DNA from 4 places in the Sodalis sp. RH16 genome. Region 2 is predicted to be linked to each of the others. Evidence: predicted binding sites of a transcription regulator. Region 2 holds the regulator's gene; each other region holds the start of a gene.

What was found. Region 2 encodes PurR, which represses purine synthesis genes. Its sites were predicted from a motif close to CANGCAAACGTTTGCNTG; they were not measured.
Region 1: a site for PurR is predicted at 2,606-2,623, ahead of raiA (ribosome-associated translation inhibitor RaiA). Genes of this name have one in related genera too.
Region 3: a site for PurR is predicted at 2,144-2,161, ahead of gcvT (glycine cleavage system aminomethyltransferase GcvT). Genes of this name have one in related genera too.
Region 4: a site for PurR is predicted at 1,052-1,069, ahead of rbsD (D-ribose pyranase). Genes of this name have one in related genera too.

What each region holds. Positions count from the first base shown of each region.
Region 1 covers NZ_CP178737.1:229,324-233,556, reverse strand. Annotated here, with positions in the region: gene tyrA (bifunctional chorismate mutase/prephenate dehydrogenase) at 1-418, shown strand, start outside; gene pheA (bifunctional chorismate mutase/prephenate dehydratase) at 601-1,758, opposite strand; Phe leader region at 1,784-1,909, opposite strand; gene pheL (pheA operon leader peptide PheL) at 1,861-1,908, opposite strand; gene raiA (ribosome-associated translation inhibitor RaiA) at 2,051-2,383, opposite strand; gene bamD (outer membrane protein assembly factor BamD) at 2,655-3,386, opposite strand; gene rluD (23S rRNA pseudouridine(1911/1915/1917) synthase RluD) at 3,516-4,233, shown strand, end outside.
Region 2 covers NZ_CP178737.1:4,755,277-4,759,509, forward strand. Annotated here, with positions in the region: gene ACL2XJ_RS21645 (riboflavin synthase subunit alpha) at 1-372, shown strand, start outside; gene cfa (cyclopropane fatty acyl phospholipid synthase) at 474-1,625, opposite strand; gene purR (HTH-type transcriptional repressor PurR) at 2,053-3,069, opposite strand; gene ACL2XJ_RS21660 (YnhF family membrane protein) at 3,269-3,358, shown strand; gene ACL2XJ_RS21665 (C40 family peptidase) at 3,384-4,233, opposite strand, start outside.
Region 3 covers NZ_CP178737.1:2,656,008-2,660,240, reverse strand. Annotated here, with positions in the region: gene gcvP (aminomethyl-transferring glycine dehydrogenase) at 1-362, opposite strand, end outside; gene gcvH (glycine cleavage system protein GcvH) at 453-860, opposite strand; gene gcvT (glycine cleavage system aminomethyltransferase GcvT) at 883-1,983, opposite strand; gene ubiI (FAD-dependent 2-octaprenylphenol hydroxylase) at 2,405-3,634, opposite strand; gene ubiH (2-octaprenyl-6-methoxyphenyl hydroxylase) at 3,663-4,233, opposite strand, start outside.
Region 4 covers NZ_CP178737.1:1,549,786-1,554,018, reverse strand. Annotated here, with positions in the region: gene ACL2XJ_RS07025 (sulfate ABC transporter substrate-binding protein) at 1-627, shown strand, start outside; gene rbsD (D-ribose pyranase) at 1,084-1,503, shown strand; gene rbsA (ribose ABC transporter ATP-binding protein RbsA) at 1,511-3,022, shown strand; gene rbsC (ribose ABC transporter permease) at 3,022-3,990, shown strand; gene rbsB (ribose ABC transporter substrate-binding protein RbsB) at 4,014-4,233, shown strand, end outside.

The sequences.
Region 1 (4,233 bases), 1.6 Mb from region 2:
GCGCCTGCACCGCAGCAGCGCGGTGGAACATGACCAGAATATGGCCTTTATCCAGGCGCTGCGTCATTTCGCCACCTTTGCCTACGGTATGCATCTGGCGGAAGAGAATGTCCAGCTGGAGCAGCTGCTGGCGCTCTCATCCCCCATCTACCGGCTGGAATTGGCCATGATTGGCCGCTTATTCGCCCAGGATCCGCAGCTCTACGCCGATATCATCATGTCTTCCGAAAGCAACCTGGCGCTAATCAAACGCTATTATCAGCGTTTTGGCGAAGCCATTACCCTGTTGGAACAAGGTGATAAAGACGCTTTTATTGCCCGTTTCAAAAAAATCGAACGCTGGTTCGGCAGCTATGCGCAACGTTTCCTGGAGGAGAGCCGCCTGCTGCTGCGCCAGGCCAACGACAGCCGCCGGTAGCGCCGGTAGGTCTTGGTGGGCGGCAGTGTCAAATGCCGCCCATCGTCATATCTACTGCAACGGTTGCCAGTGCCCCGATGCCGGGTTAGGGAGCACCGCGTAAGCGGTTCTCCCGGTTATCGATTGCCCGGCTATTTCCAGACTTAATGCCGCAGGCAACCTCAATGCCCTTGGCTATGCGGCTAACTGGGATCCACCGGTACCACATTCTCGCTGGGATAGCAGCCCAGAACTTTAAGGGAACGGGTAATGGCCAGTAATTCCGTCAGGGCTTTTTGCATCGCCCCATCGCGCAGGTTAGCCTGCACATCGATATAAAACATCTCTTCCCGCGGGTTGCCGTTAATGGGGCGTGATTCAAGGCGGGTCATCACGATGCCGTGATCACGCAGCACCAGCAACGCTTCCACCAGCGCGCCGGATTGCTGGCCGGTGGCCATAATCAAGGTGGTTTTAGCCGGCACCTGCTCCGAAACCTCAATGGCTTTACGGGCGAGAATAATAAAACGCGTGAAGTTCTGCTGCTGATTGGCCAGATTCTGCTCCAGCACCTGCAAACCGTACAACGCTCCGCCGGGACCGCTGCCAAGGGCGGCCGCTTTGGGTGAATTCAGCGCCGCCACTTTTTCCATGGCAGCGGCGGTGCTTTCGCAATATTCAATTTTCCACTGCGGATGGCGGGCGATAAATTGACTGCACTGCTGGAAGGGCTGCGGATGGCTGTACACCACCTCGATTTGCTCCAGGGTGCTCTCGCCGGCCACCAGCATGCAGTGATCGATAGGATTGGTCAGTTCCCCCACCAATGACAAATTGGTGTGCTGCAACAGATCGTAAACATCGTTGATTGAACCGGAACTGCTGTTTTCAATGGGCAGCACCCCGTAGTCGGCCTGACCGGTTTCCACCATCTGCACAATGTCGGTGAATTTCAGGCAGCCGCACTCTACCACCTGATCGAAATAACGCGCTCCGTATTGCCGCGCGGCCAAATGGGAGTAGGAGCCCTTCGGTCCGAGAAAGGCAATGCGCGCCGAGCGTTCAATGGTCTGGTTTAAATTCGATTGCAACAACGCCTGCTGCGTCAGCACCGAATCCTCGATAATCAGCTGGAACAGGCGCGTGACATAAAACCCGTCGAGATTGCGTTTTTTGCCTTCTTCCACCAACTGTCCGAGCATATCGCTCTCACGGCTTTTATCGCGAATGGGCCGGTGAGTGGTCAATTTGTTGCGCGCGACCTCCAGCGCCAGTTCGCGTCTTTCCGCCAGCAGCGACAATAGTTTCAAATCCAGCGCGCTGATGCGCTCCCGTAGCGCTAATAATGGGTTGTCACTCATATGTTTAGTTACCTTTCACGCCGTAATAAAAAAAGCCCCCTGTTGTCAGGAGGCTTTTTGTTCGTCTTCGCATTCTTTCTCACATGACGAGCTGCCTCCCATTCAGGGGAAGGTAAAAAAGAAGGCGAAGAAAAACGGGGTCATGTGCATTGTATCGGCTTAGTGATCTTTTGGAGTGTTTACAGTAACCGCTGGCTTTTCATTCTGTCAATATAAAACGCGCCGTTACGGCGCGTTGTGGGGTGTGACCCGTTATGCGGCGGGAGAAATCCTCCCGGGCCGCCCCTATCGGTTAGAAAACCGCCAGGTTGTTGTTGATCTTGACGCATTCGGTGGCGCGGCGGGCTTCGCCTTTATGCTGCACTTTATTGAGCTGCCGTTCCAGCTTGGTTATCAGCTCATTAATGGCGGCATACATATCCAGGTTACCGGCGCTGGCTACAAGCGGACCGTTTGGCGTGTTCAATGTGGCGTCAGCCACAAATCCCTGCGGTTGTTTTGAGAGGATTATATGAGGGTTTATCAATTGCGTCTGCCACTTGGCGAGCTTTGCCAGACGTTCTTCCACATGTTGACGAATGGCCGGGGTGATTTCCATTTGTTTGCTGGTAATATTGATAATCATATCACTGCCTCTCTGTGTTTTCCCGTCTACGTAATGCCAGCATACCCTCTCGAAGGGCAAAAAGTGTGATAAAGATCACTTTTTATCGGCGGTTCAACAGAGGCTAAGGGGTTTTGTGAACCGGTCTCAGAAAAGGACAATGGGGGCTTGAGAGTTGCCGGCGGATCGGTCATTATCGATGAGATGATTCAGATGCATTCTTGTCGCCGGCGCATGGCGACAAACGAAAACGGCAGCCTTGGCTGCCGTTTTACGTTCATGTAGGCGAGGTTCAGGCGGGATTGGCCTGGATAATCTTCGCTACCTTGTCAGCCTGGCCGGGCAGCCGCAGCTCTTCATAGGCGTTTTGCATTAACGGCAATGCTTGATGGGTTGCCTGGGTATCAGGGAAATCAACCATCATCTGCTCGACCCGGTTGACTACCGCCACATAGGCGCCGCGACGGGTGTAAAAACGCACCACCGCCAGCTCGTAGTTGGCGAGCCGGTCTTTAAGATAAACCAGACGTTTATTGGCATCCGTGGCATACTGGCTGTTAGGATAGCCGCGAATCAATTGGGTGAAGTCCCGGAAAGCCGCACGGGCATGTTCCGGATCGCGGTCGGAACGATCGATGCCGAAGAACCCTTGAATCATGCTGTCATCCAGCGCCATATCCGTCAGACCACGCATATACAGGACGTAATCGACGTTCGGATGTGTCGGGTTCAGACGCAGGAAGCGATCGATGGAGGCCTGGGCCAACGTGAGATCCGCCGATTTGTAATAGGCATAAATCAAATCAAGCTGAACCTGCTGCGCGTAAGGACCGAAGGGATAACGGTTATCCAGTGCTTCCAGTTCTTTGATGGCTCCTTTATAGTCGCCGTCCTGTAATCTCTGTTGTGCGGTGCTGTACAGCTCGGAGGGCGGATTATCAGGAACGGCATCCTTGGAACTGGAGCAACCGACCAGCATCAGGCTCAATGTGGCTGCTGCCACCAGATATTTCATACGCATCATGACGTTTTGCTTATCCTCAGAGTGTTATTCCGGGAGACTGTCCGTTAAGCTCCCGAATGAGACCAGCTACAATAGCATAATTCTAAACGGCATTGCCGTGAAAACCCAACGATAACGAAGAAGCTGCATATGGCACAACAACAACTCCTCACCGCGATGGTGAATGAATCACAACTTGGGCAACGGTTAGATCAGGCTTTGGCCGAATTGTTCCCTGATTATTCTCGCTCCCGTATAAAAATCTGGATCCTCGACAGCCGGGTCCGGGTGAACGGAAACGTGACCGCTACGCCCAAAGAGAAGGTTCTTGGCGGCGAAGCCATTGAAATCGACGCGATTATCGAGGAAGAAACCCGCTGGGCGGCGCAGGATATCGCGCTGAATATCGTGTACGAAGACGACGATATCCTGGTGATAAATAAACCCCGGGATCTGGTGGTGCATCCGGGGGCGGGCAATGCCGACGGCACCATTCTGAATGCGTTGCTGCATTATTATCCCGCCATCGCCGAAGTGCCCAGGGCCGGTATCGTACATCGGCTGGATAAAGATACCACCGGTCTGATGGTGGTGGCAAAAACCGTACCGGCGCAAACCCGGCTGGTGGAATCATTGCAGGCGCGGGAAATCACCCGTGAATACGAAGCGGTGGCCATGGGGACCATGACCGCCGGCGGCACGGTGGAGCAGCCCATTTCCCGCCATCCCACCAAGCGTACCCATATGGCGGTGCATCCCATGGGCAAACCGGCGGTGACCCATTACCGCATCATGGAGCATTTCCGCGCCCATACCCGGCTGCGGCTGCGGCTGGAAACCGGACGTACCCACCAGATACGCGTTCATA
Region 2 (4,233 bases):
GGCGGCCATGTCATGTCCGGCCATATCATGTGCAGCGCGGAAATCGTTAAAATCGTCACCTCGGAAAACAACCGGCAGATTTGGTTTAAAATGCCGGACAAGGAGTTGATGAAATATGTGCTGTACAAAGGCTATATCGGTATCGACGGCATCAGCCTGACCATCGGAGAGGTTGCCGCGGATAAATTTTGCGTCCACTTGATTCCGGAAACCCTCACCAGGACAACACTCGGCAAGAAACGCCTGGGAAACCGGGTGAATATTGAAATCGATCCGCAAACCCAGGCGGTTGTGGACACCGTTGAACGGGTTTTGGCGCAGCGGGAGGCCGCACTGGCCGTCGCTGCCGGACACGAAGTTAACATGAGGTAAAACGCTGTATCCCGACTGTCGGGATAGGGACGCTTTATTGCCCGTCCAGGGCAATAAAGCGTTGGAGCGGAAAGTCCAAAAGAACGTACCGCAATGGACGCTTAGCGGGGCACACGAATCCCGCCTTCAACCCCTTGCGGGCTGAACAATACCTGCCACAAATGGATGTTACGGGCGCGAAAAGCGCCGGCGCAGGCATTCAGGTAGTAGCAGAACATCCGGAAGAATCGATCCGAGTAATTTCCCGATAACGTCGGCCAGGCGGCGAGAAAACGTTCATACCAGGCCATCAGCGTTTTGTCATAATCGGCACCGAAATTATGCCAGTCCTCCATAACAAAATGCTTCTCGCTGGCCCGCGCGATATGCTGCACGGAAGGGAGGCAGCCATTGGGGAAGATGTATTTGTCGATCCAGGGGTCCACGTTCATATCGGTCTGGTTGGATCCGATGGTATGGAGCAGGAAAAGGCCGTCGCGTTTCAGGTTGCGATCAATGACGTCGAAATAGGTGGCGTAGTTTTTCGGACCTACGTGCTCAAACATGCCCACCGAAACGATACGGTCGAATTGCACGTTGAGGTCGCGGTAATCCTGCAGCGAGATAGTGACGTCCAAACCTTCGCAGCGATCCTGCGCCAGTTTCTGCTGTTCAGCGGAGATAGTCACCCCCTGAACCGAAACACCGTAGTTCTTGGCCGCATAAGCGGCAAGCCCGCCCCAGCCGCAGCCCACATCCAGCAGCGTCATGCCCGGTCTTAACTGCAGCTTTTCGCAGATCATCCTGAGCTTGTCCTGCTGCGCTTCCTCCAGAGTGGTGGCCTTGTTCCAATAGCCGCACGAATACTGCATATAGGGATCCAGCATCAGGCTGAACAGGTCATTACCCAAGTCATAATGCTCTTTGCCGACAATCCAAGCCCGTTTTTTAGACTGAAGATTCATGAGCCGCGCGGCGGCAACGCGCATAACATCCTTGAAATGCCGGGGAAGCTTATTTTCCAAACCGGCTCTTAAAACGCGCTGAAAAAAGATATCCAGTCGCTCGCATTCCCACCAGCCGTCCATGTAACTTTCACCCAACCCCAATGACCCGTCCTCTAGCACGCGTTTAAAAAATTCCGGGTTCTTGACATGAATATCAAACGGCCTTGCGCCGTTGATCTTTACACCTGCCTCAGCAAGCATTTCATGGATGATTCGATACCAAGCATTATCATGAAAGCTCAGGTCTTCAACACACGAGGAACTCATAGCTTCTCCATCACCTTTCTTCTGTTATAACCCCGTCAGGAAAAGCGTAGCCGATACCTGCGGGCTTTTATAATCATCCACGGGTATCCGTGGTGTCGGATGTACCACAATAAACAGAGGAATATAAAAAACACCAATAGACTGTTTGTCAGACGGGCGCTTCATAAATAGGATGACGCCATGTAAAAACACGACATTCTTTTAAAGCAAAATTATTAGACAACTCGTTATATTTGTTAACGATATTGAGTATAAGCCTGCATTCCGGTTTAGACAATAGCTGACAGAATAATGTATTTCACAGATAAGTTAATGATTTCCTATCGAAACAATAACTCATCAGGCACATTCGGCGGTATGAAATATATTATTACATTCGGGAGCGAATCACCTTTGATAAGGGGCTCAGGAGGCCGTGCGCCGCCCTTCAGGAGCGAAACGGGCCGTCGGCCACCGAACGGCGTACAATCAGGGCGGGATGCACTTCGATAATCCTGGCGTTTTCCCGTTTGCTGGTGATACGGTCCAGCAGCATGGTCAGCGCGGCCTCGCCCAGCTCTTCTTTGGGTTGATGAATGGTAGTCAATGACGGGGTAAAAAAGCACGAATTGCGCACATTATCATAACCGATAATTGAGATGTCATCGGGAACCTTCATGCCCATTTCATCAATGGCGCACATTGCACCCATGGCCATGATATCACCGCCGCAAAATACCGCCGTGGGCCTTTGCGGCCTGGACAGAATGAGTTTCATGGCCTGATAGCCGGATTCCGGTTCGAAATCCCCCTGCACAATCCATTGATGGGGAATGGCGATGCCGGCTTCTTCCAGGGCCCGCAGGTAGCCGCGATGACGGCCGCCCCCGGTATTGCGCGCCAGTTGGCCGGGTATGGCGCCGATATCGCGATGCCCCCTGGAAATCAGATAGCGGGTCGCCATGTAACCCCCGGCGAAGGCATTGTCGATAATGGTATCGGTGAAATCCCGGCGAGCTTCGCCCCAATCCATGACCACCATGGGGATATGGCGATACTCTTCCAGCATATTCAGCAACGGTTCGGGATATTCGGCGCACATCACCAGCAACCCGTCCACCCGTTTTTGCGCCAGCATCGCCAGATAGGCGCCCTGTTTGTTCAGATCGTTATGGGAGTTGCACAGCACAAGGGTATATCCCCGCACAAAACAGTGGTGCTCAATCGACTCGATAATTTCCGCGAAGTAGGGCGCTTCGCTTGAGCTGGCCAGCAGGCCGATGGATTTTGTGCGGTTGATCTTAAGGCTGCGCGCCACGTCGCTGGGGGAATAGTGCAGCTGCCCGATGGCCTCCAAAACGGCGATCTTGGTCTCTTGCGCCACAAATCGCGTCTTATTGATGACATGTGACACCGTAGTGGTGGATACCCCGGCGCGTTTCGCCACGTCTTTAATGGTTGCCATGCGTGTAGAACTCCTGTACGCCGAAATAAATAAATCGCCAATTTTCCTTGATTCGGCACTAAAGTGAAAGCGATAAAGATAAATATGCTCGGGAGTTGCTGCCCGGCAAGCTTTTTTAATCGGGTTATGCGACACTGCTTACAACCTACGGGTGTAAAGATATCCCGTTCAGCGATAGGTGTAGTGATAAGGAGAAGTGATGAGCAGCGATTTCAAATTGTCATTAATGACCACGGTATTTTCCTTGCTGGTGATCATTGCGTTCAGCTTTACCGCGGTAATGAATTAAGGCGCCCAGGCGCCTTTTTTTCCTTTCAGCGAATGGTTTTCGGCGTCACGACCCGGCGGGCGCCGACATAGTGATCCGCCCAATAATCTTCATTCAGATAGCTGATGCGGATATCGCGGCCGGTGCGGGGGGATTCGATAAACCGTCCGTTGCCCAAATAAACGCCCACATGATCCGCCGCGCCGCGGTTGGTGATATGGAAGAAAACCAAATCGCCGCTTTCCAGATCGTCTTTCTTCACCGGCGCCGCATCGCGTAAATGAAACATTTCATTGGCGGTACGGGGCATATGAATCCGTACCACGTCCTTATAAGCATAATAGATCAGGCCGCTGCAATCGAACCCGGTATTGGGCGACATGCCGCCCCAGCGATAAGGCTTGCCCATCTGGGACATCAGCTTGTTCATCGCCGTCAATTTGGCATGCTGATAGCGTTTTTTGTGGCTATCGCTCATGATGATGGGTTGATCGTTGGCAATGAGATCGAGCGTGGCGCTTTCTTTCATCCGATGCCTGCCGTAACCCTTTTTGTAGCCTTTTTTCGGCGGGGTAAACTTGGCTATTTTTTTTGCGGGGGGCATTGGATGCAATTTTTTAACGTGGTTTTTTTCGACGGCCGGCTCTTTCGCTTTGGCGACGGGTATGGAATGTAATTTTTTATTGCTGCTTTTTTCAGCAACGAGCTCTTTTGGTTTGTCTGTGCTATGACGGGTGATTTTCTGCTCGGTCACCGGTTTGCTTTTTTTGGTTATCTTCAACACCTCTTTAAGAGGTTTTCGTTTGCGTCGGTCACCTGTTTTAGCCGTACTGGACTGTGATTTTCGCTGGTCGGCATTGATACCGGCATTGGGCGCGGCATGCGCCAAATTGAAA
Region 3 (4,233 bases), 2.1 Mb from region 2:
TGCGACACCTCCGGCTGGTAAGGCGTATAGGCGGTATACCAGCCCGGGTTCTCCAGCATGTTGCGCAAAATCACCGGCGGGGTGATGACCGCACTGTAGCCCATGCCGATATAGGTTTTGCAGATCCGGTTACGGCCGGCAATGGCTTTCAGCTCAGCCAGCGCCCGGGCTTCGGTGGCGGCCTCGCCCACCGCCGGCGGGGCGGAAAGCTGAATATCCGCGGGAACGATTTGGCCAATCAGCGCGTCCAGAGTGGCGGCGCCGACGGCTGAAAGCATATGCGCCCGCTGTTCCGGGGAAGGGCCGATATGGCGCTGTATAAACGCGTCATGGTGTTCAAGCTGGCTGAGAGTCTGGGTCATAAACTACAATTCCTGCATCGGGCATGGGACGGGGGAAATCACAAACGGGTCGGGAAAAGCCCCGGATGGTTCACCGGGGCCGTGCGGCGGTTATTCGTCTTCGTCGTCTTCTTCGTCGAGGGTGGCCTCATAGGCATCGGCATCGAGCAATGCGGCTACTTCACTCTCGTCGGCGGCTTTGATTTGAAACAGCCAGCCTTCGGTATAAGGCGCGCTGTTCACCAGCTCCGGCGAAGCTTCAAGCTCTTCATTCACCGCCACGATTTCACCGCTGATGGGCGCGTAGATATCCGAAGCGGCCTTTACCGACTCGGCCACGGCGCAATCATCGCTGGCGGCGAATTCGGCGCCCACTTCCGGCAGATCGATAAATACCATGTCTCCCAGCAACTCCTGGGCATGTTCGGTGATACCGACGCTGTAAACGCCTTCGCCCTCGTCACGGACCCACTCATGGGACGTGGTGTATTTTAGTTCTTTAGGCACGCTGCTGCTCATCGCCATCCTCACTCTCGCAAAGTTAAAATTGAACGACCGGTTTACCGGCGCGGACAAAACCGGGTTTGGTCACCTTAACCGGCATTTCGCGGTTACGGATTAATACTATAGCCTGCTCGCCGATACCTGCGGGTACGCGGGCCAGGGCAATACTGACCCCGAGCGTCGGGGAAAAGGAGCCGCTGGTGATGATCCCCGTCTGCCGGTTGCCGTTGCTGTCGGTGAAATGCACCGTTTGTTCGTTGCGCAGCACCCCTTTTTCGGTCAGCACCAGGCCCACCAGCTGTTCGGTGCCGGCGCGGCGCTGGGCTTCCAGCGCCTCACGGCCGATAAAATCACGGTCTTCCGGCTGCCAGGTGATGGTCCAGCCCATGTTGGCGGCCAGGGGCGAAATTCTTTCGTCCATTTCCTGCCCATATAAATTCATGCCGGCTTCGAGGCGCAGGGTATCCCGCGCTCCCAGGCCACAGGGTTTGACCCCGGCTGACAGCAATTGTTGCCAGAACGACTCCACCCGGGTTTTCGGCAGGGCGATTTCATAGCCCGCCTCGCCGGTATAGCCGGTAGTGGCGATAAACAAATCCTGCGACTGCACGCCGAAAAAGGGCTTCATACAGGCCACCGCCGCCAGCTGCTCGGGCGTAAAGAGCGTCCGCGCCTTGGCCTGGGCCTGCGGTCCCTGCACGGCGATCAACGCTAAATCGTCACGCACGGTTACCCGGACATTAAACGGTTCGGCATGGTCCGTGACCCAGGCAACGTCTTTTTCGCGGGTGGCGGAATTCACCACCAGGCGGAAATCCTCTTCAGCCAGGAAATAAACGATCAAATCGTCAATCACGCCGCCGGACGCATTCAGCATCCCGGTGTACAGGGCCTTGCCCGGCTGGGTCAGCTTTGCCACATCATTGGCCAGCAGGTAGCGCAAAAATTCGCGGGTGCGGGATCCCTGGAGATCGATGATGGTCATATGGGAAACATCGAACATGCCGGCGTCCCGGCGGACCTGGTGATGCTCCTCCAGTTGCGAACCATAATGCAACGGCATCATCCAGCCATGGAAATCCACCATTTTTGCGCCGCACGCGATGTGCTGTTCGTACAGCGATGTCAGCTGGGCCATCTTTTCTCTCTTTGTGGTCAATTCAGACGATATAACCGCCATGCTTCACGTTGCATTACATTGGCTTTATTGCAACTCGAATTATTGAGGCTATACAACAAATGTCCTGGAAGGCGCCGACGCTTTCGGCCTATACGAAAAATAAGCTTCCATCGGCGCAAACGATACCTTTTGCCAGAAGTTACCACCTAATCCAGGGGGAAACCATAAATTAAATTATCCCGCCGGGAAGTATAATGTTAAACGACGCTCCCCGCCTCATCAGCATGATATGCTGACAAAGGGATTATAACGGCGCACAAACGGTAAATCGGAGGACCTCAACGCAAAATTTGATAACAAAAAACCCCGACGAAACGCTGTTGGAATACGTTTTGCCGAGGCTTCGGATTAGAAATAATAATGAAAAAAAACCCTTGGATTAGATTTTTTCAGTCGAACGGGCGTCTTCATCCAGCCAGGCCGGCAGTTCGGTAAGCCCCATGGCCTGCCGGATCAGGCGAGGTTTTACACCGGGCAGCGTATCCGCTAAACGCAATCCGGCGTCACGAACCCATTTTTTGAGGGGATTGTTGCCGTCAAACAGCTCACGCAGGGCCTGCATGCCCGCCAGCATAACGGCGGCGCTGTGCTTGCGGCGCCGTTCATAGCGGCGCAGATAGGCATAATGGCCGATATCCTTGCCGGCGATTTGCAATCGCTGCAGTTCAGACAGCAATTCGGCCACATCCATCAATCCCAGATTCACCCCCTGCCCCGCCAGCGGATGGACGGTATGCGCCGCGTCTCCCACCAGCACCAGACGGTGCGCGGCGAAATCCCGGGCATAGCGGCCGGTAAGGGGGAATGTCAACCGTTCGCTTTCCAGCGTGCATAAACCGAGGGCCAGATTAAAGTGTCGGGCCAATTGCGCGGTGAATTGCTCCGCCGGCATTTGCCGCCGCTGCTCCGCCGACTCCGGCGGCAGGGACCAGACGATGGAACAGACATCGGGCTGCGCCAGCGGCAGAAACGCCAGAATTCCGTCGCCGTGAAACGCCTGGCGGGCGATGCCGCCGTGGGGGCGCTCGGTACGCACGGTGGCTACCAGGGCATGATGCTGGTAATCCCAGAAAGTCAGCGGAATATCGGCATAGCGCCGCAGCCAGGAATCGGCGCCGTCCGCCCCCACCACCAGCCTGGCGGTCAGCATCCGATCGTCATCCAGGGTAATAAACGCCTCGTTTTCGCCCCAGGCTACTTGCCGTAGCGACGCCGGGCAAAACAGCTCGACATCCGATAACCCGGCGGCCCGGCGCCACAGTGCCTGATGGATGACCGGATTTTCGATAATGTGCCCAAGCTGCTCGAATCCCAAGGGACCGCCGTCAAAGGCGATTTTACCGAAGCTGTCGTTATCCCAGACTTCCATGCCCCGGTAGGGCGTGGCGCGCACCGCGACGATATCGTCCCATACCCGGACATGCCGCAACAGGCGCTGACTGGCGGCATTGATGGCGGAGACCCGAAGCGCCGGGCTTTCGGCCGGGGGAATCGCTTCCGGCATCCGCTGCTCCACCACCGCGACGCGCAAGCCGCTGCCCTGCAGACCGCAGGCCAGGGTCAAACCCACCATTCCGCCGCCGTTGATCACCACATCGAATGCTTGCATAGCTGAAGTCCTTGTTGAAGGCCGGAAATTAACGCTCCACCCAGCCCAGGGTGCGTCGCGCGAGGGTGTCCCGCAGCCAGGGTGAATGCGCCATGGCCAGCAGCCCCAGATTACGGGCAATCACCAGCGGCGGGTGCCCGTTGGCAAACACGTCGATTAGCCCGTCGGTAATGCCTACCGTTCCGGACTGATCGGGCAACCGACGCTGTTGATAGCGCTGCAATACCGCATAGCCGCCGGGATCGAGCCCCTGTCCCGCCGCGTCCGCCAGCGTCTCCGCCAGGGTCATCACGTCGCGCAACCCCAGATTGAACCCCTGCCCGGCGATGGGGTGCAGGGTTTGCGCCGCATTGCCCACCAGCGCCAGGCGATGGGAGATATGATGCGAGGCGGTACGCAGGTGCAGGGGATAAATCTGCCGTTGCCCCACGGTAACAATCCGCCCGAGGGACCAGCCGAACGCCGTCTGCAACGCCTCCCGGAACCGGGCGTCATCCCAGGCGCCGACCTCTTCCCGCCGTGACTCGGGCAAGCACCAGACCAGCGCGCTGCGTCCCCCCGACAAGGGCAGTAACGCCAGCGGCCCGTGTTCGGTAAAG
Region 4 (4,233 bases), 2.9 Mb from region 2:
AAGGGCAATCCCAAGCAAATTCATGACTGGCCTGATTTAATCAAGCCTGGCATCTCCATCATCACGCCGAACCCGAAGACCTCCGGCGGCGCGCGTTGGAACTATCTGGCCGCCTGGGGTTATGCGCTGCATCATAATAATAACGATCAGGCGAAAGCCCAGGATTTCGTCAAGGCGGTTTATAAAAATGTGAGCGTACTGGATTCCGGCGCCCGCGATTCCACGAATACCTTTGTGGAACGCGGCATCGGCGACGTTTTAATCGCCTGGGAAAACGAGGCTTTGCTGGCGGTGAATAAGGTGGGTAAAGGCCAATTCGACATCGTTGTTCCCAGCGAGTCAATTGTGGCGGAGCCTACGGTATCGGTAGTAGATAAAGTGGTGGACAAACGGGGAACCCGCGACGTGGCTACCGCTTATCTGACCTATCTTTATTCGCCGGAAGGCCAGCGTATCGCGGCCAGAAACTATTATCGTCCCCGTGATCCGGCAGTGGCGAAGGAATTTGCCGATAAATTCCCACAGCTCAAGCTGTACAGCTTGAAGGATGTGTTCGGGAGCTGGCAGCAGGTGCAAAAAGTTCATTTCTCCGACGGCGGCAGTTTCGATCAAATCAACCAACGTTAACCGTTAACCCAAGCATAACGCCGATGGCTATAAGCCATCGGTGAGCTTGTTGACAAAGTGTTCGGTCGGGGCAGGCTACCAGATCGTAAACACGCCGTGAATACATCCCTGAAGGCTCGATCCGCGCCATCCATGGCGCGGACGGTTTACTCTTCTGGCAACCTGCCCCGCCTTATTGACTTCGAGTGCATTTGTCAGCAGTCTGGCCGATGGCTATAAGCCATCGGTTTTTATCCTCACATCTTCTTCCCGCTGCCCTGACGGACCACGTTTTTCCGGCGACCGCATCCTCTTCTCGCTTCATTCTCAAATTCAATTGCTTGTGTGAATAATCATTTTTATTAATAGCGAAACGTTTCGATGGCGATCACATTTTTGATGGATTGCGCTTGTACACCTCTGCTTTTTTAACTAATTTCATCCTCAGCGAAACGTTTCGCTGGTGGAGGCAGGAAAATGAAGAAAGGTGTTTTACTGAACGCTGACGTCTCTGCGCTCATCTCCCGTCTGGGCCATACGGATCAGGTCACGATTGCCGATGCGGGATTGCCCATTCCCTCTTCAAGCCAAAGGATTGATCTGGCGTTGACCCGGGGTGTGCCGACCTTTTTACAGGTGGTGAGCGCGGTTGTCGGCGAAATGCAGGTAGAAAAGGCCATTTTGGCCAAGGAAATGGCGGAAATTAATCCTCAGCTGCATGAGGCGCTGCTGGATCAGTTGACGGCCCTTGAGCAGCAACAGGGCAATACCATTGCCATCGAGTATATCAGCCACCAGGTATTCAAAGCCCAGACCGCATATAGCCGCGCGGTCATCCGCAGTGGGGAATGCACTCCTTTCGCCAATGTCATCCTGTGCTCCGGCGTCACCTTCTGAGGCATCTATGCAACCGTTACTGCAATTGACAGGGATAGACAAATCCTTCCCGGGGGTTAAGGCGCTTACCGGTGCGGCGCTGACGGTTTATCCCGGCCGCGTTATGGCGCTGGTGGGAGAGAATGGCGCCGGCAAGTCTACCATGATGAAAGTGTTGACCGGCATCTACAGCAAAGATGCCGGCACCCTGTCATACCTGGGAAATGAGGTGGCGTTCAGCGGGCCGAAGGCATCCCAGGAAGCCGGTATCGGCATTATCCATCAAGAATTGAATCTTATTCCTCAGTTGACCATTGCGGAAAATATCTTCCTCGGCCGCGAATTCCTCAATCGGTTCGGCGGTATCGATTGGAAACGGATGTACAGCGAAGCTGACCAGCTGTTGGCCCGGCTCAATCTGCGGTATAGCAGCCACCGTCTGGTGGGGGAGCTGTCCATCGGCGATCAGCAGATGGTGGAAATAGCCAAGGTCATCAGCTTCAAGTCCCGGATCATTATCATGGATGAGCCTACCGATGCGCTCACCGATACCGAAACGGCGTCGCTGTTCAGCGTAATAAACGAACTCAGGCAGCAGGGCTGCGGCATCGTTTATATTTCCCATCGGTTAAAAGAGATTTTTCAAATCTGCGACGATGTCACGGTGCTTCGGGACGGGCAGTTTATCGCCGAACGCCGGGTAACCGAGTTACAGGAAGACGCCCTGATCGAAATGATGGTGGGACGTCGCCTGGAAGAGCAATACCCGCGCATTGAAGTCCCTCTAGGCGAGGAACGTCTAGCGGTCAATCATCTTAGCGGCCCCGGCGTCGACGATGTCAGCTTTACGCTGCGCCGCAGTGAAATCCTCGGCGTCGCGGGCTTGATGGGCGCGGGACGCACGGAACTGATGAAAACCCTCTATGGCGCGGCGAAACGCACCGGCGGCACGGTAGTGCTGGACGGGCGAGCCATTATGACCCGCACCCCTCAGGACGGGTTGGCTAACGGTATCGTCTATATTTCCGAAGATCGTAAGCGGGACGGGCTGGTGCTGGGGATGTCGGTGAAGGAGAACATGACCCTCACCGCCCTGCGCTATTTCAGCCGTCAGGGCGGCGGATTGAAACACGCGGAAGAACAGCAGGCGGTAGGGGATTTTATTCGTTTATTCAATATTAAAACGCCCTCGATGGAGCAGCCGATAGGCCTGCTGTCCGGCGGCAATCAACAAAAAGTCGCCATTGCCCGCGGCTTGATGACCCGGCCCAAGGTATTGATTCTGGATGAACCGACCCGCGGCGTCGATGTCGGCGCTAAAAAAGAGATTTATCAATTAATCAATCAGTTCAAAGAAGAAGGGCTCAGTATCATTTTGGTCTCTTCGGAGATGCCCGAAGTGCTGGGAATGAGCGATCGCGTGATGGTGATGCATGAGGGCCGCTTAAGCGGCATTTTCCCCATAGGGCAGGCCACTCAAGAGGTCCTGATGGCCGCGGCCGTCGGTAAGCAATACAGTACCCAGCAGGAGAATCAATGATGAGTACCCGGATTATTCCCGTTAAACGCGGTTTCAGCAAAACCTGGCTATTAGAACAGAAATCATTGATTGCGCTGCTGGTGCTTATCGCCGTGGTGTCTTCCATGAGTTCGAACTTCTTCAGCCTCAATAATTTGTTCAATATTCTTCAACAGACCTCCGTGAACGCCATTATGGCGGTGGGCATGACGCTGGTGATCTTGACCGCCGGTATCGATCTTTCCGTGGGTTCGCTGCTGGCCCTGACCGGTGCGGTGGCCGCGTCGGTGGTGGGGCTTGAAATCAACGTGTTCGTCGCGGTGGGAGCCTCCCTATTGCTGGGCGCGGCAATCGGCGCCGTGACGGGGGTCATTGTGGCGAAAGGAAAGGTACAGGCCTTTATCGCGACCCTGGTGATGATGCTGCTGCTGCGGGGCGTCACCATGGTATATACCGACGGCAGCCCGGTGAATACCGGCTTCAGCGATGCGGCCGATGCCTTCGGCTGGTTTGGTATAGGCCGTCCGCTGGGCGTGCCTACGCCGGTGTGGATTATGGCGGTGGTGTTTCTCGCCGCCTGGTACATGCTGCACCACACCCGTTTGGGCCGCTATATCTACGCATTGGGCGGCAATGAAGCCGCGACGCGGTTGTCGGGCATCAGCGTTGATAAGGTCAAGGTCATCGTCTATTCGCTGTGCGGGCTGACGGCGGCGCTGGCCGGCGTGATTGAAGTGGCCCGGCTCTCTTCGGCGCAGCCCACCGCCGGTACCGGGTATGAACTGGATGCCATTGCCGCCGTGGTGCTGGGGGGAACCAGCCTGTCCGGCGGTAAAGGCCGCATCATGGGAACCCTTATTGGCGCGCTGATCCTCGGATTTTTGAATAACGGACTGAATTTATTAAGCGTTTCTTCCTACTATCAGATGATTGTAAAGGCTGTCGTCATTTTGTTGGCGGTATTGGTAGATAACAAAAGCAGTAAATAACCTCCCCTGCAGGAAACATAAAGATGAAAATGCAAAAATTAGCTGTTTTGATGTCCGCCGTTGCGTTAAGCGCCGCTTTCAGCGCCAACGCCCTGGCAAAAGATACTATTGCGCTGGTGGTTTCCACTCTTAACAATCCATTCTTTGTTTCGATGAAAGACGGGGCGCAACAGGAAGCGAATAAACTGGGTTATCAATTGGTAGTCCTCGATTCGCAAAACAATCCGGCCAAGGAATTGGCTA